Linked DNA regions of Pyrobaculum calidifontis JCM 11548. The protein of the gene in region 2 binds, or shares a complex with, the protein of the main gene of each other region. Links are inferred from orthologs where the notes say so. Each region holds a gene or a part of one and is shown on either strand. Other genes may lie near its edges.

Region 1 (7,337 bases), 470 kb from region 2 along the record:
GAAGCTCCCGCCGGGGGCCGTAGCTCTTGAGGAGATCCACGGCTCTTTGACGGTGGAGGAGACCCGCCTCATTGACGCCCATAGGGCCCCTCCCTCGCTTCTCGTGGGATATCTGAGGGCCATGGGTAAAAACGTAACCGCTTACCTCGTGGCCATTGGGCCCAGCAGAGTGGAGCCTCTTGCCCCGCCGTCTAAGGAGGTGTTAAACGCGGTGCCCACCGCCGTGTCCCTATTGAAAGAGGTGGTGGCAAAGCACGGGGTAGAGCTGAAGGCAGACTTTGACGCAGAGAGAGAGGTAGAGGAGTGTTATAAGAGGGTGTTGGGATGAGTCTGTTTAAGCTTCTCGGCGAATTGGCCAGGGAGTACAACGAGCTGAAAAGACAGATAACTCAGCCGGTGGAGGAGGCCTTAAGGGAGGCTGTGGGCGAGGTGTTATACAGGTCGTTGACGCAGTTGCCTCAGGCTAAGGAGTTTGAGCCGGTGGACGTGGCAGAGCTCCTCAAGAGGGTTAGGTCTCACTTTGAAAAAACTTAATAGGTAGCCTCCCTCGTCTGGTATGTACGGGAAACAACACGTCTTTTGGCTAATATACGGCACAGAAGTGGACCTGCCCGCAATTTTAGCAAAGCTTGTGGGCCTCGGCTACGAGGTTGCCAAAAGCGGGTACAGAGAGGGCGTGGCCTACTTTGACCCGCTTCCAGGGGGCTATGCGGCTGTGCGGCGCTACGAGGAGGGGGACGTATACATCTTAGCCAATCTACAGAGGGGGGCGGTAGGCGTTGTAACAGAGGATTTCCTACTCCTTAAGAGGGGGCTCGCCGACCTCTCCCGCGCATTGATAGAACTCAAAATGGGGGAACCGCCCCGCGCGGAGTTGCACATCTCATTTGGAATACATGGCAGGCTAAGGGAGGGCGGCGAGGTGAAAGTGGGAGATACGGAATTTCGCAAAAGCGGCGTCTACTTAACCGCTGGCACACCGTTCAACGGAGACGGAGTCTTCGTCTCTATAAGCCCCCTAGGAGTAGAGAGACTGCTCTTCTATCTCATAGTGAGCGGCAGTTGGGCCTTCGTAAGATCGAGGCTCAACAACATCTACGACATAATTTCACAGCTATTAAAGGAATTAGTGACATAGGCGTCGGCACGTTCTTTTTCTCAACGCCACTGGGGACGTCTCCTCGCTTAATCTCCTTAGAGATGTAAAATTTTAAAAAATGGGTCTAGGTACGCCAGGGGCCCGTAGCTCAGTCAGGACAGAGCGGCGGCCTCCGGAGCCGTAGGTCGTGGGTTCAGGCAAAGCCGCCCACAAATCCCACCGGGCCCGCCACCTGTCCTCATCTGCGTGATTAACCATGTCTCTTATTCTGACACAAGGCGCTACTTTTACTTGCCGCTTCAGAGCGAAGCCAGCGCTACTTCTCCTTTGCCGAGGGTTGGCGTAAAGGCGGTAAATGACTGTCCGTGTACCGCCAGATTTCACTTTTGGCAATATCAGAGATATATGGGTAGCAGAGACGCCATCTCATTTGTGAAGTAGATAAACGAGACGATTATAGGGTTAGAAAGTGAAGAGAGATACGGCAAATGTGGAGGACGGAGCGGAAGCGCGGCGAGCCGTCTCTAGGCCTTCTCTTGTTCTATCACATAAGATTGACTTCTGCGCTATTGAGTTTGCAACAAGTGTTCTAGTCCTCAAAGCATTTGAAAGGCGTAGACCCAATATCCTGCCCGCTCTTACGCACCTTCTGCGGCGCAAGGCCTCATTGCCGAGGTCGCCTATCTATCTCACACTTTCCATAAAGCGCAGGTGAGTCACCGCTTGTGTCGAGTTTTACTTTCAGCAAACCCACTATGTTGCGTTGTACATCTCTAAGTTATATACCGCGTTTGGACCTTCAAAAAGTTGTGTAGACTGGAGAAGACTCATCGGGGGGAGGGATGATGAACAGCTTGGCAGGGGGATCCTTGACCGACACCAGGCTCGCTGACTCTCCCTCCCCCGCCCTATAAGGATTTCTTAGCTATTTTTAAACTTTGAAGCGCAGTCAATTAGCTAAGCGCCATGGATTATTGTGTTGGAGAGAGGAGAGTCGGCTTGTGAACGAAACACTTTATGGGTTGGCAGACACTATGACGCGCGACTGTTGCGAAAAGTCTGGCGTATTTACGGCGGCCTGCCCGCCACATCTTATATTTTTATCCCGTGTTTTTGACGTGCTTGCGGCTGTCTTGGAGGGGCCTAGGAGGCTCTTTGTGCGAGAGGTGGCGGTGCCCAGGGTGGAGGGGTATGCCCTTGTGAGGAGCGAGCTCGTGGGGATATGTGGAACTGACAAGGCCTTCTACGTTGGCACATACCCTCTCTTTAAGCGCCCCCTCGTGCCTGGCCACGAGGTTGTGGGAATAGTGGTGGAGGGGCCGCCCCACTTGGTGGGGAGGCGGGTGGTGAGCGAGATAAACTTCCCGGACTGGTCTTGCGACTACTGTAGGTCGGGGCTGTATACCCACTGTCCCTACAAGCGGACCTTGGGCATAGACTTCGACGGGGGCATGGCGGAGTTCTTCGCCGCCCCGCCCACGGCGTTGCACGTCTTCGATGGGCCGCCGGAGTTGGGCATCTTCGTGGAGCCCCTCGCCGCGGTGTTAAACGCCTTTGCCATTAGGCCGATTCGCCCTGGGGACAAGGTGGCTGTGATTGGCACGGGTAACGTGGCCCAGCTGGCGGCGCAGGCGGCGAGGGCACTCGGCGCGTCGCGGGTAGACGGCGTGGTTAGGCGGGGGAGCAGGAAGGCCGCAACCCTCGCCAAGTTCGTAGACGCAGTGGTGGAGGAGCCGGCCGAATCCGCCTACGACGTGGTCTTCGAGGCCTCGGGTGACCCCTCGGCGCTGGAGCTGGCGGTGCGCTTGGCCAAGCCCAGGGGGGTCGTCCACCTGAAGTCCACGCCGGGCCTCCCAGCGACTTTCAACGCCACGTACTTCGTGGTGAAGGAGGTGGCTGTGGTGGGGTCGAGGTGCGGCACCTTTAGGGAGTTTAGGGAGGCGATACGCCTTCTGCTAAGCGGCGCGGTTAAGCCCACTCTAGACGCCGTCTTCCCTCTCGCAGAGGCGCGGGAGGCCTTTGAATACGCCGTGGAAAAGTCGCCGACTAAGGTGGCAGTCCGCGTCTCCTAGGCGGCCAGCCGCTTTAACATTTCCACAAGCCTCAGCGCCTCCTCTCTGTGTCTGTCAAAGGAGGGCTTTTTGAGGAAGTTGTGGTAAAAATTCGCATGTAGCTTCTCGGCGATGCTGAACAGCGTTGAATACTCCGGATTCCCAGTCTCCTCCACCAACGCCTCTACCGCCTCCCACAAGCCTCTCTGCGTGTAATTCGGCATCCCCCTCTTCTCTGCTACAACGCTCAACAGCGCGACCACAGCCCCCCAGTACTTCTCCCCCGCCTGCACTAGGTCGCCCCTTGCGTAAAGCTCCTCAGCCTCGGCGAGGTACTTCTCCGCCAGCCTCAAGTAGACGACGGCTCTCTCCTGCGGGTCTAGCTCTCGCAACACGGCGTCAACCAGCGACTGTTCTACGGACTTACCGCGCCTCTGCGCCACGGCCTTGGCCACTTCTGCAACTTCCTTTGGCAATACGTAGTCCGCATGGGCTTGTGGGCGTCTGCTTAAATGTGTTTACGGCTACGGGTTAAAGTTAATAAACTGGTCCATTGTGCGGGGGCATGGGTCTTAAGATCAATAGGCCGCGTAGAGGCTCGATGGGAGTCTATCCGAGGAAGCGCGCGGCGGATATTGTGCCTAGGGTGCGCACGTGGCCTGAGGTCAACCTGGGGAAGCCGACGCTCTTGGGCTTTGCCGCGTATAAGGCGGGGATGCTCCACGCCGTTGTTGTAGACGACAGGCCCACTAGCCCGCTTTATGGGAAAGAGGTGGTGAAGGCTGTCACAGTCCTCGACGCGCCTCCTCTTTACGTGGCCGCGGTGAGGCTTTACACCCTGGACCCAACCAACGGCTACAAGGTGGCGGTGGGGGAGGCTTGGGTCTCTGAGCCACCGGCCGACTTGAGGAGAGTTCTCACTTTGCCGGAGAAGTTTGACACTGAGAAGCAGTTGAAGGCGTTGGAGGAGTACAGAGACGTGGCTGTCGACGTGAGAGTCCTCGTGGCTACTCAGCCCAGGCTCTCCGGCATTGGGAAAAAGACGCCCGAGGTCTTGGAAATCCCCGTGGGCGGAGTGCCCAGCATAGACGAGAGGATTAACTTCGCCATATCGCTCCTGGGGAAGACCGTGTCGCCGAAGGACGTCTTTACGCCTGGCCAGCTGGTCGACGTGATTGCGGTCACTAAGGGCAAGGGCTACCAGGGCGTAGTGAAGAGGTTCGGCGTCACTATCCTCCCGAGGTGGCACAAGCACAGGAAGGGCCACAGGCGGACGGGCACCATAGGCCCCCAGGCGCCGGCGCTTATGTTCACTCAGCCCAGGCCGGGCCAGATGGGCTTCCACCAGCGCACTGAGTACAACAAGAGGATTCTAAAGATAGGGGACAACGGCGCCGAGATTACACCCAAGTCTGGCTTTCCGCACTACGGCGTTATAAAGGGGCCGTACATCCTTCTGCAGGGCAGCGTGCCTGGGGCTAGGAAGAGGCTTGTCGTGCTTAGATACCCAGTTAGACCGCCTAAGAAGGCGCCGCCAGCCGCAGAGCCGCAGGTGGTTTGGGTTAGTTCTCAAAGTATTTAAACTGGGCCAATATGGGCGCCGTGGTTAAAGAGTTGTTGAAGTTCAAGCTTCTGGACCTCTCGCCGTACATAAAACCAGCGGAGGAGAGGCCTCCCGAGGCTCTTAAGGTTTATGACGTAAATGGGCAGTACATGGCCGACATAGAGACGCCGATACACTTCTACGAGCCCGTGAGGCCCGACTTGATTAGGAGAGCCTACTTAAGCGCCTTGAGCGCGAGGTTTCAGCCTAAGGGCGTCTACGAGGGCGCTGGCAAAGAACACAGTTGCGAGTCCTTTGGCGTGGGCTTGGGAATTGCGAGAATTCCGAGGTACAAGGGGCATCTCTGGCCGCGTGGCTGCTTTGCCCCTAACACTAGGGGAGGCAGGAGGGCCCACCCGCCGAGGCCTGAGAAGAAGTTGCACGAGGAGATTAACTGGAAGGAGAAGAACTTGGCCATTAGGTCCGCCATAGCGGCCACTGCGTACAAGTCGTGGGTAGCCGCCAGGGGGCACATGGTGGAGAAGGTCCCCTCTCTGCCGCTTGTGGTGTCGGGGGATGCTGAGAAAATTGCTAAGGCCAAGGAGGCGAAGAAGCTCTTCGAGGTGCTGGGCCTCTGGCCCGACGTGGAGAGGGCGGCGGAGGGCGTGAAAATTAGGGCTGGGAAGGGGAAGATGCGCGGCAGGAGGTACAAGGAGCCTAAGAGCGTGTTAGTCGTGGTGTCGGAGCTGGACGTGCCTCTAATAGGCGCCGTTAGGAATTTCCCAGGCGTAGACGTTGTGCCAGTGAGCCACTTAAACATGCTGGTGCTGGCTCCCGGCGGCGTGCCGGGGCGGCTGACCCTCTGGACCGCCACGGCTGTGGAAAGGCTGAAGGGACTGTTCCTATGATCAAGAGGTTTGTCATCACTGAGAAGGCCTTGAGGCTCGCGGAGCGGGAGAACAAGATAACCATAATCGTGGAGAGGACCGCCACTAAGAAGCAGATAGCAGACGAAGTGCAGAGACTCTACAACGTCAAAGTGGAGAAGGTCAACACGCTCATAACGCCGCGCGGGGAGAAGAAGGCATATGTAAAACTCGCCGAGGGCTACAGCGCGATGGACCTATTGACAAAGCTGGGAGTCCTGTAGTCAGTTCGTGGGTTCTACATCACTAGTCAGTACTTAAAACCCACATCACCGACCCCTACTGCCTACGTGTTTTTTACTTTTCTTTTTTCAGTAGGCGGATCCAGGTGGCTATAGACTCGCCGCCGGCGACGTACTTGTTCTTAATGAGGTAGTACTGGGATACCACTTTTGCCTGGACTAGGTACGCGGCGAAGAGGTTTACGAGGACTCTCGCCCCGCCCCTCCTCACGAGGCCCTTTATGTACTCCTCTGGGTAGTCGCGCGCCACTGGGTTTCCGCGCTCTGCGGCCTCTCTTGCGCGGAGCGAGAAGAGGCGGATGCCCACGGTCTTGAGCCACGCGCGGAATTTCTCCACCTCGCTCCTGTAGCCCTTCGCCAAGTCGCTCTCGAGGAAGTGTGGCCAGTACTTCTCAATCTCCTTTAAGACAGACTCCACGTCTAAAAACCTGGGCGTGTATTTAAGCTACGCGGTGTAATACCCCACGGCGATCTTCCTCTTGACCTCGGCGCCGCAGTTGGGGCAGTAAAGAGTGTTTCCCCTCCTCTTCAACAGAGAGCCGCATTTGGGGCACCTGGAGAGCACTACGCCGTATGTGGCCCCCCTCGTGGAGACGACGAGAGGCGGGCCGTAGGTGGAGACCACCTTTGCCCTTATGTAGTCGCCTATGCCGAATTCCCCGTCGGCGAAGAAGTTGGGCAAGACTCCAGTGATTTGGTACTTCATGTCCACGGGGCCCCGCTCCCCCTCTACCGCGAAGCACTTGAGCTGGTACGCCCGGCGCCCCTTGCCCAACACTACGCAATACACCACTGTGCCGGGGGGCGGAATGGGGGGTTCGCGGAAGGGCTTCACCACGGCTAGGTGCGCCTTGGGGTCGTAGGCCGCCGTGCCCGTGGCCGAGGCCATGTACTTGTAGCTGTTGAGGTAGGCCGCTCCCCTAACCTCAAACTCCTCCGCATAAGCCACAGTCTCTCCTGGCGTAACTACCTTCTTCACGTGGGGCAAAGCTCCTCAGTATATATTTTTTTAAACTGCCTTCAACATGCGCCGTGTACATCGGCCTGTCCTTTAAATTCCACGACAGAGGGGAGGTGGAGAAGTTCCTCGCCTTCCTAGAGCGGCACCTCGACGTTGAATACCTCGTGGACGTCCGGCTTACACACGTCTACGTACAACTGCAGGGCGACGAGAAGAAGCTCGAGGAAGCCGCGGCCCTCGTGAAAAGCCTGGCCGGCCTGGCGCGCCGGGGGAGAGAGCGGAGACGAGTGCCCCTCCTAGTCCTCTTCAGAGACGTGGAGCTCGCCAGGCCCATACCCCCCGACGTAATCGCCGACGCGTTAACGCTGAGGGGCTACCCCTCGGCCGTGAAAGGCTCTGCACTGGAGACAACGGCGGAGTACGAAGAGGTGTTGAAGACGGCGGAGGCTCTCTCAAAGATGTACCTAGAGGCCGAGGGGCTGAGGATAACTCCTCACGCAAAGCGGGTAGTAGTG
Region 2 (7,392 bases):
GGACTTCGAGCTCGGCCGCGGCATGGGGGACGCGTTTGTGGAGCTCATAAATAAAAACCTGAGAATGTAACACGTGCCCATCCTTGGCATAGACGTTGTGCCTGGCGGCGGATTTGCCTACGTGGTTCTTGAGAATAATGTCGTCGTGGAGAGAGGGGTAACAGACGTACGCAACTTGGTTAATCTGTTTAAAAAATACCGTTGCGAAGTTTTGGCTGTCGACAGCGTAAGCGAGCTGTTTCAACACGGCCGGCTGTTGATCAAGGCGTTGGGCAGACTGCCCTACGTGGTTAACGTGGTGGAGGTCACCAGGGGCATGGAGCTTAAAAGCACCGAGGACCTTGTCAGAGAATATTTCGGTGTTGAAAAGGGGCGGCTAGACCCCCTTGAGACCGCGTTTTACCTAGCCATGCTTGCACAGAGGGGGGTAGGCACGCCGGTTAAACTTTTTGAAGAGGAGACCGTAATCTTGATACACCGCCGCATTTCCACGACGCCGGGCGGCATGAGCAGGAATCGGTATATGAGGAATGTGACTCATAGGATAAAGGCGCTTATGGCCAAGATCGAGGCAAGGCTTAAGGAGGCTAAACTAGACTACGACTTGTTTGTAAAAGAGGAGTCTGGCGAGGTGAGCTCTGCGAAGTTTGTAGTGTATGCAAATAGAGAGGTGGTGAGGCGCTACGTCAAGCCCATGAGGAGCATAGACGTGGCAGTCTCCATATTTTCTCTCCCAGCCAAACGCGGCGAGGAGGCGCATACATTGCGCTACCTAATAATCGGCGTGGACCCAGGCGTTGTGACAGGCTTAGCCATTTTGACGCTGGACGGGGAAGTTTTAGACACGGTGGCACGGCGCAGTTTTTCACGCGGGGATTTAGTTAGATATGTACAACAGTGGGGCGTCCCCGTCCTCGTGGCGACAGACGTGGGAGAGGCCCCGGAGTACGTCAAACGCCTCGCCGCAATGGTGGGGGCGGCGTTGTACACACCTGGCAGAGACTTGTCGACGGAGGAAAAGGCGCAGATAGTTGAAAGAACTGGCTGGCGGGTCAAGACTACTCATGAGAGAGATGCGCTGGCCGCGGCGTATAGGGCGTATTTGGAGTACAAGCCCAAGTTTGAGAGAATTGAGAAAGAGTTTGGCGCCATTCTTAAGCCGGAGCAGATGGCGTATGCGAAGGCGCTGGTAATAAGAGGCTACTCTATTGCGCAGGCGGTTTCCGAGGCGCTTAAGAGAAAGGAGAGGGGTGAGACAAGGGTGGTGTATATAACGGTCGAAAAGCCCTGTAGTTCAGAAGACGAGAAGTTGTCCTCGCTTGTAAAGGCGTTGCAGTACGAGAACCAACAGTTGCAGAGGGAAGTAGAGGAGTTGAGGAGAGAGAATGCCGCCTTGCGTAGGGCAATGGAAGACGAGAAGTGGAAGGACGTCAAATACAGGGAAATGCAAATGAGAATAGAGCAGCTTCTGCGAACATTAGGCGAAAAGGAGGCGGAGATCAACTCGCTCAAGAAGACTTTTGTAGAAGTCCTCATGGACAGAGAGAGATACAGGGTGGTTCACAAGACTGAGCTGTCCGAGTGCCGCGGCGGCGAATATGCCGGGACCATATGTAAAAACTTTGAAAGTCTCGATGAGGCAGTTGCGCGCAAGTCGCTCGGGGTGCCCCTCAAGGAGGTGGTGAAGCTAGACCTCGGCGAGTTCTACGTAGTAGACATGGACAAGGTGGCGGAGCTCGTAGCCGAAATTAAGAGGAGGTTAGACGAGCGCAAAGGCGTTGACTTAAAGAAAATAGTGGAGGAGTACCGTCGGGGCCTAGTATAGGCTTACTTCGCCTCTCAGAATTAGCTCAGTTACCTGCGTTATTCGGTCCATTTCCTCTTTAGCAATAGCCTCGGCTTCTCTGCGCAGTTCGCCAGTCAGCTCGCCACTGCTTAATATTTCCACGTTCAAGATCTTGGGCTCGTTTATCGGCTTGCCGATCTGCGAAACTACCTCCACGTAGACTTCTACGACGTCTTTTACCTCTTTGTATATCCTATCCGCGATTCTCTGCGCCACGACGTTGTAGATCTTGCCAACGTGGCTGACGGGGTTCTTCCCGGCAGCCGCTTCAAGAGACATGGAGCGCATAGGGGTTATGAGCCCGTTTGCCTTATTGCCTCTCCCCGTCATTCCATCGTCACCGTGTTCAGCCGATGTGCCTGTCACCGTGAGATAGAATATGTCGTATTCCGGCTTGTCTGCCGCATTTACGGTGACCTCCACGTTGTAATCTGGCATAATCTTAGCCGCCAAGTCTTCAATGGCGCGTTTTACATCCTCTTTCACTGAGATGTAGTGACTCTTATCTTTGACAAGTCGGCTAATCATGGCGCACGCCACCGTCAATTTGACCTCCTTCCCCACTCTAACGCCCATTACTTTGACGTCTTCGCCAACCTCGGGGTACTTGGACTTAAAATCGCGGGAATTCAACAACCTCTCCGTCTTGTACACAAGCTCCTCAAGCGGCGTCAAGGGGGCATAACCCACGCCGACCGATGTGTCGTTTGCGAGAGGCACCCCCCTCACTCCCAAGTCGTAGATGCCCACCAAATCGGCCGAGCCTTGACCAATTCTGTAATCGATTATTGTATGCACGTCTGGGTCTAGGAAACGAAAGTGGCTCTTCAGCCAATCCCGCGCGGCTTGGATCACAATGGTTCCAAGCGGTATCTTCACAGTCCCATCTTTTGTCTTAACTTCTGAAGTGGCTCTGCCTGACACTATTATGTATATGGGCTGTATAACTTCGCCCCCGCCGAACTTAGGCGCAGCCTGGCCGCCAACTACCAAAGTCTTGTCCACGTTGTGGTGTAGAATTACGCCGAAGTGCTCCAGGTAGTACCTAGATAAGTACCGGCTCACCCACTCGGAAATCCCATCTGCTATGTAGTCTGGGTGCCCTTGGCCCTTCCTCTCCACTATTTCAACAAGCCGCTTGGCCGTCGGAATTTTATCAACTTTCTCTACGACTATCATGAGGACACGTCGATGGCTGAGACATATATAACTTGCGACCCGCGGACCACTATACGGCCATACCGAGTGACTGGTTCTCCACTTCGGTCGAGCTCAGCGGCGTCGTCCAACACTAGGTTCATACAACTGTCGTAGGCGGTCAATACGCCTTTTACGGCAATGCCGCCCTTAAGCCGCGCCACCACCTCCTTGTTTAACATCTTTGTAAGCACTTTAATAGGAGATGGGAGCTTTACTTGTTGCGACGACTTCGACATATTGAGCCTTAAACCCTCCAATATATAAAACTTAGCCCCTTCTCTCGTAAACCAGCAAGTCGTCTATCCACTCCACATGGGCCATTAAGGTCCTTCTGCAACAATACCTAACGACGCCCAGCTCGTCAAGGACACGGCCGGGATGTTCGCCGGCCAGCACCCGCTTTTTAAAAACGGCGTAGAGATGGCCCAGCGGCTTTCCGCAAGTAAAACACCTAACTGGAATAATCATCTATAAGCCTTCTGCCTTTTGCTTCTCGCGTGCTTTATTCCAGGCTTTTTAGGCTCAGTCCTACGGGGATCTCCCTTAAGCATGTAGGGGTCGTACTCCTCGTACAGCTTCTTCAATTCCTCGCTCTGGAAATAAGCTACAAGACCCCTGGCAATGGCGATCCTAGTGGCAATTGCCTGCCCCATATACCCCCCACCTCTCACATTAACCTCAATATCCACCTTCTTAGCCAAATCGCCGGCGAGAATGAGAGGCTCTTGCATCTTGACTCTCGCCATTTCTATCGGCCAAAGCTCAAGGGGATATCCATTAATTCTCACCCGCCCCATCCCCGGCTTAATTATGGCCCTGGCTACCGCAGTTTTCTTCTTCCCTACAGAGATAATGACTCTGGGGTTCTCCTGCAAGATAGAGACCCAAGGCATCTCGCCTTCCATAACCCTATCCGCTGGTTGCTTGTTTTATTTTTTTCGCCCACACCTCCTTGGCCTTGTTCCACTTCTCCCACGCCGCTGGGTCAATACTGCGCCACACCTCTTCAAGTGTCACAAACTGCATGAGCGGCCTAACCCTCAGCTTGGCGGCAGGAACCTCATAGAGGACTAGGCGCCGCCGCTGAATAAAGTCCAGGGGGATCGACATATAGACCCTAAGCCTCTTTAACGCATCACGCCCACTCTCAACTTTCTTGGGCAACATCCCCCTGACAACTCTCTTAAATACCCTATCGGGCCTCCTCGGTATCTTTGGCCCAGCCTTCTCAGGATTGTAGTGAGTCCTCCACTCGCTGATTTTGCGCATGAACCACTCCACTACCATCTTCCTATCCCCCGTCACAACAAGTTTCTCCGCGTTCACCACCACCACCCGAAGCTCAGGCTTAGACAACAGGATTTTGGCCACATATGACGCAAGACGGCCCATTATGTGTCCCTCGGCGTCTATTACTATTTCGCCTTTCTCAGGTATTTGCGAAAGGTCGAGAACTTTTTTGACGATCATATCACTATCTTTACGCCGCTCCCCTTGGGATTCCGCCTAACTAACTCAGGTATTGTCAAAACCTCTCCGCCGGCCTCTACCACCTTCTTCCACGCCTTTGGAGTTACGCTGACGGCCGCTACAACGACACGCTTTTTGAGCTCGCCTCCGCCAAGCAACTTCCCAGGGATTACAACTACGTCTCCATCATTGGCAACTCTATTTAGCTTGCCCACATTGACTACAACTCTACTCCGCCTAGGCCTCTCCACGAGTTCGGCAATGGCCCTCCATATGTTGGCAGAGTTGGCAGTGGCGGCCTTTCTAAGAAATCTGATAAGCATCCTCAACTGCCTATTTGTCGGACCCGTGGGATTAGGAGGCATACCGCCACCCCGAGATGCCCAGTATTTAAAGTTTTGCCTCAGCCTTCCTGCTCAAGGCGTCTAGAAAGTCTTCAAATTTTTTCTTCAATATTCTAAAAGCCTCGCGCAACGCAGTCTCGGCGTCATAATTCCCAAACGACTCAATCCAAAACACATACTTATCCTTTTCCCACTCTACCACGATGCCGCCTCCGCACATCTCTTTGCACGTGGTCGCCTTGTTAAACGTGCACTCTAACGGGTTTTCAAGATTGCGGCACACCTCTTTACACATTTCTCTACACTCCTCTCTCTTCACAACTACCTTGGGATAGTAGTAGTAGCTTGCCAGTGCGGCTTGCCACTTTGCGTGATCTCTGGCTCGGCCGAGTTTCGCATAAGCCTCAACAACCACTGACTGGCCTTCTACAAGTTTTACAATTGGAATATCTTTATATACCGGTGCGACATCTGGTCTATCGGCCACTAGGTCTCCGGCATATACCACCACATCTCCTGTCGCGTTTACTTGGAGAGTAAGCCTAACGGTGCATTCAGAGGGGTCCACGAGGCCCGATTCGCAGTCTTCTATCGGCGGCAGGTCTTTGAGCGGCGTTGTAAGCGGTATAAGGCCAAGTCTGTGCGCCAACATTTCGTCGTACATCACCGACGTATTGTTAACCACAACCACGCTGTCTATGGCTAAGACGGGCAACTCGGAGATGATTACCCTCCTGAGCGAGTTTATAAGCGATGGGGGCACGCCCTCTACAACTGCCTTGGCAAAAAACTGCGACTTTTCAACTATGGAGACCTTTGGCATTTACCTTGTCGGCTTCTGCTTTTTACCACGCCAAATGGCCCAGAGAGATACGCCGTTTACTTTGACGACTTTAAACCTGACCCCCGGGATGTCTCCAAGAGACTTGCCCTCGGGGCCTCCTATGCGTTCTATTATAACTTCGTCGTGCTCATTTATGTAGTTTAAGCCACCGTCGTATGGCACAAAGGCTGTCACTACTTTCCCATTTTTTACCAACTGTACTCTGACGCATTTTCTGACGGCGGCATTAGGCTTCCTCGCCTCAACTCCAACTTTCTCGAGCACTATTCCTCTAGCCATGGGGGCGCCCTCAAGTGGGTCATACTTCTCTGCAAGGCCCAACATCCTGCGCTTGTAAGTCACGTCGTTCCACCTAAACTTCTGCCGCTTTTTCTTAAGCTTGCCGCCTGCGAAGAGGCCGTACGGCGACTTTTTCCCAGGCACGCCTACCGCAACTGCTTGCTTAATAAACTTTATGCCAGGATAATTTTCTCGATGTCGTAATAACGCTTGGCCAAAAGCTTTGCCCTAGCTATGTTACGGCCGTTCTTCCCTATCGCTATTCCCTTGTCCTCTGGCACAACCGTAGTTATAGCCACCTTGGCCCCCGACGGCGCCTTTGTAATTTTCACCACGATAACCCTTGCCGGGTACAGACTGTTTTTAATAAGTTCCTCTGGCGTGTCGCCTGCCTCTACTACCTCTACGTCTTTCCCAATTATTTGGCGCAACATTTTCACATTAGCGCCGCCCTTGCCCACGGCCAGCGCCGCTTGGTTTTTCTGTACCACAAATATGATACGAGAGTACTCGTGGTCTACTACGACGTCTATGGGGGTGACCCCCGTTATGCTCTCGAAAAGAGTGGCGTACCTAATTTCATCTTCAGTAAGCCTGATATCAGGCATGCTCCACAAGCTTCAAAATTTCGCTCTGACCTGGGTCAACTACGGCGAGTGCCATTATCTTATGAGGCCTCTTCGCCGCGGCGCCCAGTTCTATACTCGAACCTGGAAATGTGAAAATGGGCACTCCCGCCAGCTTCGCATAGTATTCTATGTCTTCTCTAGCCCACCTGGGGGCATTTGCCGCTATTATTACCAACTTCGGCGCGCCAGTTAGGAGAGACTTCTTAGTTTCCCTAAGCCCTATAATCACCTTGCCAGTGTTTATTGCCACCTGCAACTCTCTGCCTATGTCAATCACGTCTGCGCGATTAAGAGGAATTTTTAAGCTTTATCAAAATCGCATTAAGAGCTTGACGATCCCCGTGCCTATTGGCACGTGCTTTCCAGCAATTATGTTCTCCACTACGCCTTTGAAGCGCTCCTCCTCCCCCCTAACCGCGGCCTCTATCAACGTTTTAACAGTTACCTCAAACGCCGCGCGGGCGAGTGGAGACTCCTTAGCTCCAACGACGCCGTGGCGGCCAATGGGCCTTACTCTACCAGACCAAGTCATGGCATCTGCCACTAGGTACATGTGGCGTATATCTACGTCAAGGCCCTGTTCGTCCAACACACGTTTTATCTCGTGTGCTATTAACGTCCTCGCCGCCTCTATGCCCAAGACCTCCTCAACCTCGTGTAAGTCGTTGCTGTAGGTCCTCGCTTTGTCCACCTCCTCCAACTGTAGCACAGCCTCAAGATTTGTGCCCTCAGTCACTATATACCACTCGTCATTCTTAGAATCGTACTGCAATACTACTT
Region 3 (7,332 bases), 1.9 Mb from region 2 along the record:
AGGCCCCAATACCTTTGGCTATTTCGGCAACCTCTTTGATGGGGTGTGGAAATAAGTAGAGAGAGCCGCCAAGTATTACGAGATTTGGCCGCTTATCCTCAAGAACTTTACGCGCGGCGTCTACATCGACGTTGAAGTTCTCCAAGTCCCAGGGCAATTCCACAGTCTTTATCCTCAACGCCTTTAGCCCGCCCACGTTGCTATGGCTAATGTGGCCGCCGCATCTAATGGGAAGCGACGCCACAGATCCCCCTTCTGGCACTAGGGCAAAGTACGTAGCCAGGTTGGCCACTGTGCCAGAAATTGGCCTCACATCCACAAATTTTGCGCCAAGGACCTCGGCGAATTCCTTCACCAACGCCTCCTCAACCACGTCAACATACTTCGTCCCTTGGTAGTACCTACTGCCAATTGTCCCCTCGGCGTATCTGCCGCCGAAGTCATTTATGTAAAAAATCTCTGCAAGAGGCGACATCACGTTCTCTGACGCGATGAGGTTTATAGTCTCCCACCTCCTCCACCTATTGTGGCGCAAGACGACGTCTAAAACCTCTTTAATCTCCCTTGGGATCATTAAGACGTAGATCTTACCAATATAAATCGGTTAGTCTAGAGATATCGACGTAATTCTAGTATGCGGATACTGCCCCGCTTCGTCTTTCTCATACTTCTTCAACATGTCCCATATAGTCAAAAGGGCAACCCCCGCCGAGAAGAGGGCCTCTGGAGCCGGCGACACGTCTCTAGCCTTCACCTCCACGCGCACCTCCACCGCGTCGACTACCTCTATATCGATCTTATAGTGTTGAATTTTTGGACAAACGCCACCGACAATTTCGCAGAACCTCTTAGAACTTAGAGATGCCGCAGTCTGTGCCGCGTAAAGCGGGTGCCCCTTCTCGACAGGCCTTTTCACGAGCTCAAGGCTCTTCAACATAAGTCTCCCAAACGCCCTCGCCGACAGATCTCCACGGCGCTCAAATGGGGCCTCTTGCAACTCGCCTTGTATCTCCACGGGAGATCCCTTCACCTTTGCCTCAACTAACATGTTCCTCATCTCCACGGCCCCCGAAGCCACTGCCCCAACTAAGGCGCCGAAAAGCACGTCCATTTCAACACCGGTTTGCCACTCCGCGACGCCCTCCACGTACAGCCTACCCCCTCTACACGTTGCGCCGGCACGGAGTGGCACTGGATGTAAGAACGGCAAATGGCGGTAGGCCTCCGCCGCGCCCTTAGCCGCAACTACCGTATTACACCTGCTGAGCCCGAGTTCCACTGAAGCCTTCGCATATCTATACACGTCGAGCTTCTTTGAAACGTCGACTATCATCCCCAACACTTCTCCACCTCTGCATACAACTTCTCTAACTCCGCCGGCGCCAGTTTCCTCCTCTCCGCACGTTGTATCAGTATCTTCCCCGCCAGCAACCTGGCGCTCTTTTCATCGAGCTCTTGCCTAAGCTTAGAGAGCAATTCGCTACACTCTTCAATGGGCTCATCTATATATTTCTCAAAGAGCTTCGCCTTCTTTATCTCCAGCTCAGCCCACGTCAAGTCCGCTTGAGGCAGAGGCCACCTATGCCCACATTTTTTACACACAAACTCACCGCTGGGCGCCAACATTATCTCCCTAGAGCCACATCTTGGACACGACACCAAAAATCACTATGTGGCAGTTAATAAAGCTAACAACGGAGGCCTCTCTGCTCAATCCACTCCCTCAGCCTAGGGCCATACACCCTGGGGACCTTGGCCAAGTCGGAGACCCGCCTAGCGCCCACCAAAAACATAGCAACCTTGAGCTCCGTCAAGACGGCGCTGATCTCCTCCCTAATTCTCCCATCTAAGACAGCTCTTAGCAGAGGCTGAGACATTGTAAAAAAGTTCGCCCCAAGAGCCAGAGCCCTTGCCCCATCAAGTCCGCTTCTAACTCCGCCAGAGGCTATCACATACCCCCCAAAGACAGACCTAACCTCACATATAGAGGCCGCAGTGGGTATACCCCACGTCTTAAAAACCTCGGAAATACGCCTATACAGCTCTAGGCCAGCCCCCAGCGCCCTAGCCCCCTCAATAGACACAAACGAGGTGCCGCCCAGCCCGCCCACGTCTATGGCATCTACAACTCCAGCGAGGCGCTCCGCCACTTCTTTAGATATTCCATTGCCCACCTCTTTCACAATAACGGGCTTCCCCACCGCCCTCTTGACAAGCTTGATTTTCTCCAACACGCCGCGGAACCGCGGCTCCCCCTCGGGCTGAACCACCTCCTGCGCGGCGTTTAGATGAATCGCTACAGCATAGGCGTCAATCATCTCCACAGCCTCCACAACCCACTCCACCACCTTCTCCTCAGGCAACGCAGAAAGCTGGGGAGCGCCCAAGTTGGCCACCTTGGGGATAGTGGGGGCGTGTTGTTTTACCACCTCAAAAGTCCACCTAACTGAGGGATTTTGCAACGCAACACGTTGAGAGCCGACATACATCGGGATGCCAAACTCCTCAGCTGCCTTGGCGAGCTCTGCGTTAATTTTACCGGCGAGCTCTGTGCCTCCAGTCATTGCACCGATGCCAAAAGGCGCGCTCACCTTAGCCCCCAGGAAATCCGCCGAGAGGTCTACATCCGCCAAGTCAAGCTCGGGCAGAGCGTTGTGGATGAGGAGAACCTCGTCAAACCAAGGCGAGCCTACTTGAGAAACGTCAGAATAAGCTAAGTGGATGTGGTCGTCCTTTCTCTTCTCCATTACTGTTTCTGCTGAGCCCTAGCTCTTACACAGCCTCTGCCAGTACAACGCGAGCCAATAAACCCGACCTTCTGGCCAGGCGGCGCGGTCTTTGGAACCGGCGTGCCGCCCTTCTGGTGAGACCCACCGCCATGCGGGTGGGCATAAGGCGACATCGCCTTGCCTCTCACAGTCGGATACTTCCAAGACTTAGCCCTAGCCCTGTGGTACTTCTTGCCAGCTTTTACAAACGGCTTCTCAACCCTCCCTCCGCCAGCCACAATGCCAATCGTAGCTCTACCCCTTGCGTCAACCTCAATCACTCTGCCACTGGGAAGACGGACAATTGTCTTATTCTCCTCAGGCCTCTGACCAATTACCAGGGCATACGTACCTCCAGACCTGGCAAACTTCCCCCCGTCCCCAAACCGCTTCTCAACGTTAAACACCATGGTACCCTCCGGAATTTTACCAAGCGGCAACACGTTCCCCACGGCGGGCGGCGCGTCGGGGCCCACCTGTATTACCTGCCCTACGTAGAGGCCCTCAGCAGCGTAGTTGAAAAACTCGACCCCATTCTCCATTCTGATTTTCGCCACAGGCGCATTGAGGCCTGGCTCATGTAATATCTCTACGACAATGCCCCTCCCCGAGATGTTAGGAGGGTAACGGACAGGGCCGTCCCGCTTCCAACTGGGCGACCTAAACTGCGAGCCGCCTCTTCCGCGCCGCTGTACCAAAATGCGCTTACCCATATACGCGCGGTAATGCACATCGTTTATAAATTTGATGCCCCAACCTAGGGATAGGCAAATCGACAAAGTAGACCCCAGCTTCACAATCGCCACGCCTGCCCGTGTACCTACACATCGCTTCGCAATCACCGCTAGGACCGCCCACATAGTCGCGGAGCGCGTATGGCTCTGCTGTAACCTTTGAAGCCAGCAGAGGCACAAGGCGCGAAGAGTTATATGCAGAGGTGCCTCTAGGCGTAGTGATGAAATGCACCTAACCCGAGAGGTGGCGAGCTCACGGTACGCTGAGGGTTAAACTTTATATACCGGGTCGTGGGTGGTGCGCCATGGGTCGCGTGAAGCCGAAGTTTATAAAGTCGCTTGCGGAGAAGCTTTTAGAGGCGTACCCCGACAGGTTTACCGAGAGCTTTAAAGAAAACAAGAAGGCGGTGGCCGAGCTCGCAGATATACCCAGCAAGACTGTGCGCAACAAAGTGGCTGGATACATTACTAGACTTGTGAAACGGCAGAAGGCAAAGGAAAAGGCTGAGCAAGCCGCGTAGCTATGCCTCTGTCCAAGGGCGACTACATACTTCTGGACTACACGGTGGTGTCTAAAGATGACAACAAAGTAGTTGAGACGACGGTGGAGGCCGTGGCCAAGGAGGCCGGCATCTACAGGCCCGAGAACGTGTACGGACCCCGCCTCATCGTCCTGGGCGAGACGCAACTTTGGGAGCCGGTGGAGAACGCCTTGCTGTCCATAGACGAGGGGCAAGACTTCGAGGTAGAGGTGCCGCCTGAGAAGGCCTATGGAGTAAGAGACCCGAACAAGGTCAAGGTTGTCTCTATTAGGGAATTCCACCGCCACGGCATTGTTCCACAGGTAGACGATGTTGTGGAGTACGAGGGGCAACGGGCGCGGGTGGTGTCGATCTCGGGAGGACGCGTGGTGTTAGACTTCAACCACCCGCTGGCCGGCAAGGCGTTTATTGTCAGAGGACGTGTAGTAAAGAAGCTAACTACAGTGGAAGAGAAGGCGTTGGCTCTGTTAAAGCTGTATTTGCCTAGGATTTCTGAGGAGAAGGTCAAGGTGGCTGTTGAAGGCGATGTAATAACACTGCAACTGCCAGCCGAGGTATTGCTCTACGAGCGGATTGGTGGTATTCTTCTCCAGTACGTCTCAGAAGTTTCTACTCGTTTTCCAGAGGTGAGGCGTGTTAGGTTTATAGAGGAGGTTGAAGTAAGGAGTTAATTTTTAAAGGTGGCTCAGCGGCGCTTACATGACCACCACTGTTGGCATAGTGGCTAAAGACGGCGTAGTTCTTGCCACCGACAAGCGGGTCACCGCCGGCTACTACATTGCACACAAGGCCGGCGAAAAGATCTGGAAAATCGACGACCACGTGGCGGCCACGATGTCGGGGGGCGTGGCAGACCTGCAGTCCGTCTTATCCTTTCTCTCGCTACGCGCGCGGGAATACCGCGTTGAGCACAAGAGGCCTATACCAATACGCGCGTTGGTAAACTACGTCTCTCTACTCCTGTTCTACTCTCGCCCATATATCTACCTTGTACACTCAATAGTAGGCGGCGTAGACGCGGAAGAGGGCCCTGTCCTCTACATGGTGGATTGGCTTGGCACTGTGACCAAGGAGAAGTACATAGCGACTGGCAGTGGGTCTCCCTATGCCAAAGGCGCTTTGGAGGTGGCGTATAGAGAGGATCTTACAATCGACGAGGCTGTGGAGTTGGCCATCAGGGCAGTAAAGGCGGCCATTAGAAACGACCCAGGCTCTGGCGAGGGCATAGACGTAGTTACCATAACCAAGAGCGACGGCTTTAGGCGGGTGTTTACAACACAGCAGAAAATCATAATTCCAGAGTAGCCATGGAGATCAAAGATGTTGCGATAAGGAAGATTTTCACGGGGAGGGGCGACTTAACGGTTGAGGTGGAGGTGGCCACTGAGGACTTTGTGGCCAAGGCCGCGGCGCCGGCCGGGGCGTCTAGGGGGGCCAACGAAGTTGTGTACTTCCCTGAGGAGGGCATCGATGCGGCAATTGCGGCGTTTGAGCGGCTGGTGGCGCCAGAGGTGGTGGGGCTAGACGTGAGCGAGCCATATGTGGTAGATGGGAAGTTGGAGGAGGTGGACGGCACTGCGAGGTTCGAGCGTATAGGGGGCGCCGTTGCCATAGCTACCTCGTTTGCCTCGGCTGAGGCTGGTGCCGCGTCTCTTGGGCTTCCCCTCTTCTCCTTCATTGGCGGGGCTTATGCCAGGAGGCTCCCGCTCCCCCTGGGCAACGTGATAGGAGGGGGGAAGCACAGCAGAGGCCTCGGCCCAGATATACAAGAGTTCTTGGCGATACCGCTGAATCCCCCCGACATCTTCACAGCTATTTACACAAACGTAGAAATTCACAAGAGGGCTCTCAAGGGGATCTTGAAGGTGGACGCGAGTTTCACCGGTGGGAAAAACGACGAGGGGGCTTGGACGCCTCGCATATCCTCTCGCACCGCCTTGAGGATATTAAAAGAGACGGCAGAGGAGGTGGGTAAGGAGGTGGGCGTTGAGGTGGGGATCGGCGTAGATGTAGCCGCCTCTAGTCTCTGGAACGGCGAAAGGTACGTCTACAAAAACGAGGGGGTTGAGAGGGGGCCTAGGGAGCAGTTGGAGTTTATCGCGAAGCTGATCGAGGAGTTCGACTTGGTATATGTAGAGGACCCGTTCCATGAAGAGGACTTTCAATCCTTTGCAGAGCTCACCGACCGTTTTAGAGACAGGCTCATAGTCGGCGATGACCTGTTTGTAACAAACCCCGACAGGATAAGGCACGGCGGCAGACTTAAGGCCGCGACTGGCGTAATTATTAAGCCTGACCAAATAGGCACGCTACTCCGCGCCCATACAGCCGTGTCAACAGCCAGGGAGTACGGGCTGAAGATCGTGGTATCGCACAGATCTGGCGACACTGAGTACAAGACACTTGCACACGTCGCCGTTGGTTTTGGAGCCGAGGTCATAAAAACTGGGATTATGGGCGGCGAGAGGACGGCCAAATTGAACGAGCTCATTAGAATAGGGGAGTACTTAGGCAGGTGGGGGAACATATCGCGAATTAGGTAACAGCCTGAGCGACCTAAGATACTACATATAAAGGAGTCGAATATTTGCCGTGGTTGTTAGAATAAAGAGCCGCATATGGGTTGATAAAGATGGGCAAGAGTTGATAGGGCCCGGCATCTACAGCATATTAAAGGCAATTGAGGAGACGGGCTCAATAGCATCGGCGGCGAGGAAGCTGGGCTACTCATATAAATTCGTGTGGACGTATATAAAGCGGCTTGAGGACGTCTTAGGCGTCCCCCTCGTGGAGTCTAAGAGGGGGGGCAAGGAGAGGGGCGTAACCGAGTTGACGGAGGTGGGAAAAATCTTGTTAAACTACTACGAGTCCATGAGTAGAGAAGTGGAGGAGGTGTTAAAGCGGTGGGAACAGAAGTTTTCAAACTTGGTAGAGACTCTACAAACGGCAGTGGCAGAAGTGGAAAAAGAGGAAGAGATCCCGTATTACGAGGAGGAGTAGGGGCATCCGACCTACTTTGCCGCCCTGGGTCGCCCCTAGCGGATCATTAATCCCCCCCTCATGTCGCCCCGTGGGCGAGCTCTAGACAATAACCCATGTAAGAACAGATAATAGATTGAATAGGCTTCAAGGCCGGTGGGGGAAATGGGCATGCTAAATCTCGCGGGCTCTTCTCTCTGCGCTGAGGGCTACACGTCTCTCCTGGCCTCGAATCTACATTTGACGACTAGATTCTTCGCGCCTCAGTCATTTAGAAGCGTATATGTGGAATCTAGGCTCTCTACTCGC

What was found.
Region 1: PCAL_RS11135 (region 2) and rpl3p share a complex: the UniProt entries of both Methanocaldococcus jannaschii proteins name them as parts of the 50S ribosomal subunit. The link is inferred for Pyrobaculum calidifontis JCM 11548 from one-to-one orthologs.
Region 3: PCAL_RS11135 (region 2) and PCAL_RS00090 share a complex: the UniProt entries of both Methanocaldococcus jannaschii proteins name them as parts of the 50S ribosomal subunit. The link is inferred for Pyrobaculum calidifontis JCM 11548 from one-to-one orthologs.

The regions. Positions count from the first base shown.
Region 1 is NC_009073.1:1,468,582-1,475,918, forward strand. What follows is about bases 2,959-5,723. They hold rpl3p (50S ribosomal protein L3), read left to right. Parts: upstream 2,959-3,715; coding sequence 3,716-4,732; downstream 4,733-5,723. Other genes in these bases: PCAL_RS08380 (MDR/zinc-dependent alcohol dehydrogenase-like family protein), read left to right, coding at 2,959-3,171; PCAL_RS08385 (PaREP1 family protein), read right to left, coding at 3,168-3,626; rpl4p (50S ribosomal protein L4), read left to right, coding at 4,744-5,601; PCAL_RS08400 (50S ribosomal protein L23), read left to right, coding at 5,598-5,723. Also shown: PCAL_RS08360 (hydrogenase maturation protease), read left to right, coding at 1-328; PCAL_RS08365 (hypothetical protein), read left to right, coding at 325-534; PCAL_RS08370 (hypothetical protein), read left to right, coding at 557-1,138; more of PCAL_RS08380, read left to right, coding at 2,218-2,958; more of PCAL_RS08400, read left to right, coding at 5,724-5,843; PCAL_RS08405 (hypothetical protein), read right to left, coding at 5,917-6,279; PCAL_RS08410 (exosome complex RNA-binding protein Csl4), read right to left, coding at 6,307-6,840; PCAL_RS08415 (DUF2067 family protein), read left to right, coding at 6,894-7,337. UniProt on the Methanocaldococcus jannaschii protein: One of the primary rRNA binding proteins, it binds directly near the 3'-end of the 23S rRNA, where it nucleates assembly of the 50S subunit.
Region 2 is NC_009073.1:1,943,728-1,951,119, reverse strand. The notes cover bases 2,737-5,556. They hold PCAL_RS11135 (50S ribosomal protein L13), read right to left. Parts: upstream 4,517-5,556; coding sequence 3,956-4,516; downstream 2,737-3,955. Other genes in these bases: PCAL_RS11125 (DNA-directed RNA polymerase subunit D), read right to left, coding at 4,907-5,556; PCAL_RS11130 (50S ribosomal protein L18e), read right to left, coding at 4,513-4,881; PCAL_RS11140 (30S ribosomal protein S9), read right to left, coding at 3,511-3,951; PCAL_RS11145 (DNA-directed RNA polymerase subunit N), read right to left, coding at 3,314-3,514; PCAL_RS11150 (U6 snRNA-associated Sm-like protein LSm6), read right to left, coding at 3,022-3,282. In the rest of the region: PCAL_RS11165 (RIO1 family regulatory kinase/ATPase domain-containing protein), read left to right, coding at 1-70; PCAL_RS11160 (DUF460 domain-containing protein), read left to right, coding at 74-1,825; more of PCAL_RS11155, read right to left, coding at 1,817-2,736; more of PCAL_RS11125, read right to left, coding at 5,557-5,683; PCAL_RS11120 (30S ribosomal protein S12), read right to left, coding at 5,684-6,127; PCAL_RS11115 (NusA-like transcription termination signal-binding factor), read right to left, coding at 6,157-6,591; PCAL_RS11110 (50S ribosomal protein L30e), read right to left, coding at 6,584-6,889; rpoA2 (DNA-directed RNA polymerase subunit A''), read right to left, coding at 6,923-7,392. UniProt on the Methanocaldococcus jannaschii protein: This protein is one of the early assembly proteins of the 50S ribosomal subunit, although it is not seen to bind rRNA by itself. It is important during the early stages of 50S assembly.
Region 3 is NC_009073.1:9,521-16,852, forward strand. The notes cover bases 1,615-4,374. They hold PCAL_RS00090 (50S ribosomal protein L2), read right to left. Parts: upstream 3,482-4,374; coding sequence 2,747-3,481; downstream 1,615-2,746. Other genes in these bases: PCAL_RS00080 (TFIIB-type zinc ribbon-containing protein), read right to left, coding at 1,615-1,659; fni (type 2 isopentenyl-diphosphate Delta-isomerase), read right to left, coding at 1,689-2,747; PCAL_RS00095 (30S ribosomal protein S17e), read left to right, coding at 3,808-4,023; PCAL_RS00100 (peptidylprolyl isomerase), read left to right, coding at 4,026-4,374. Also shown: glyA (serine hydroxymethyltransferase), read right to left, coding at 1-574; PCAL_RS00075 (cyclic pyranopterin monophosphate synthase MoaC), read right to left, coding at 605-1,333; more of PCAL_RS00080, read right to left, coding at 1,330-1,614; more of PCAL_RS00100, read left to right, coding at 4,375-4,715; PCAL_RS00105 (Ntn hydrolase family protein), read left to right, coding at 4,744-5,349; eno (phosphopyruvate hydratase), read left to right, coding at 5,352-6,587; PCAL_RS00115 (winged helix-turn-helix domain-containing protein), read left to right, coding at 6,637-7,044; GTP 3',8-cyclase MoaA, read right to left, coding at 7,291-7,332. UniProt on the Methanocaldococcus jannaschii protein: One of the primary rRNA binding proteins. Required for association of the 30S and 50S subunits to form the 70S ribosome, for tRNA binding and peptide bond formation. It has been suggested to have peptidyltransferase activity; this is somewhat controversial.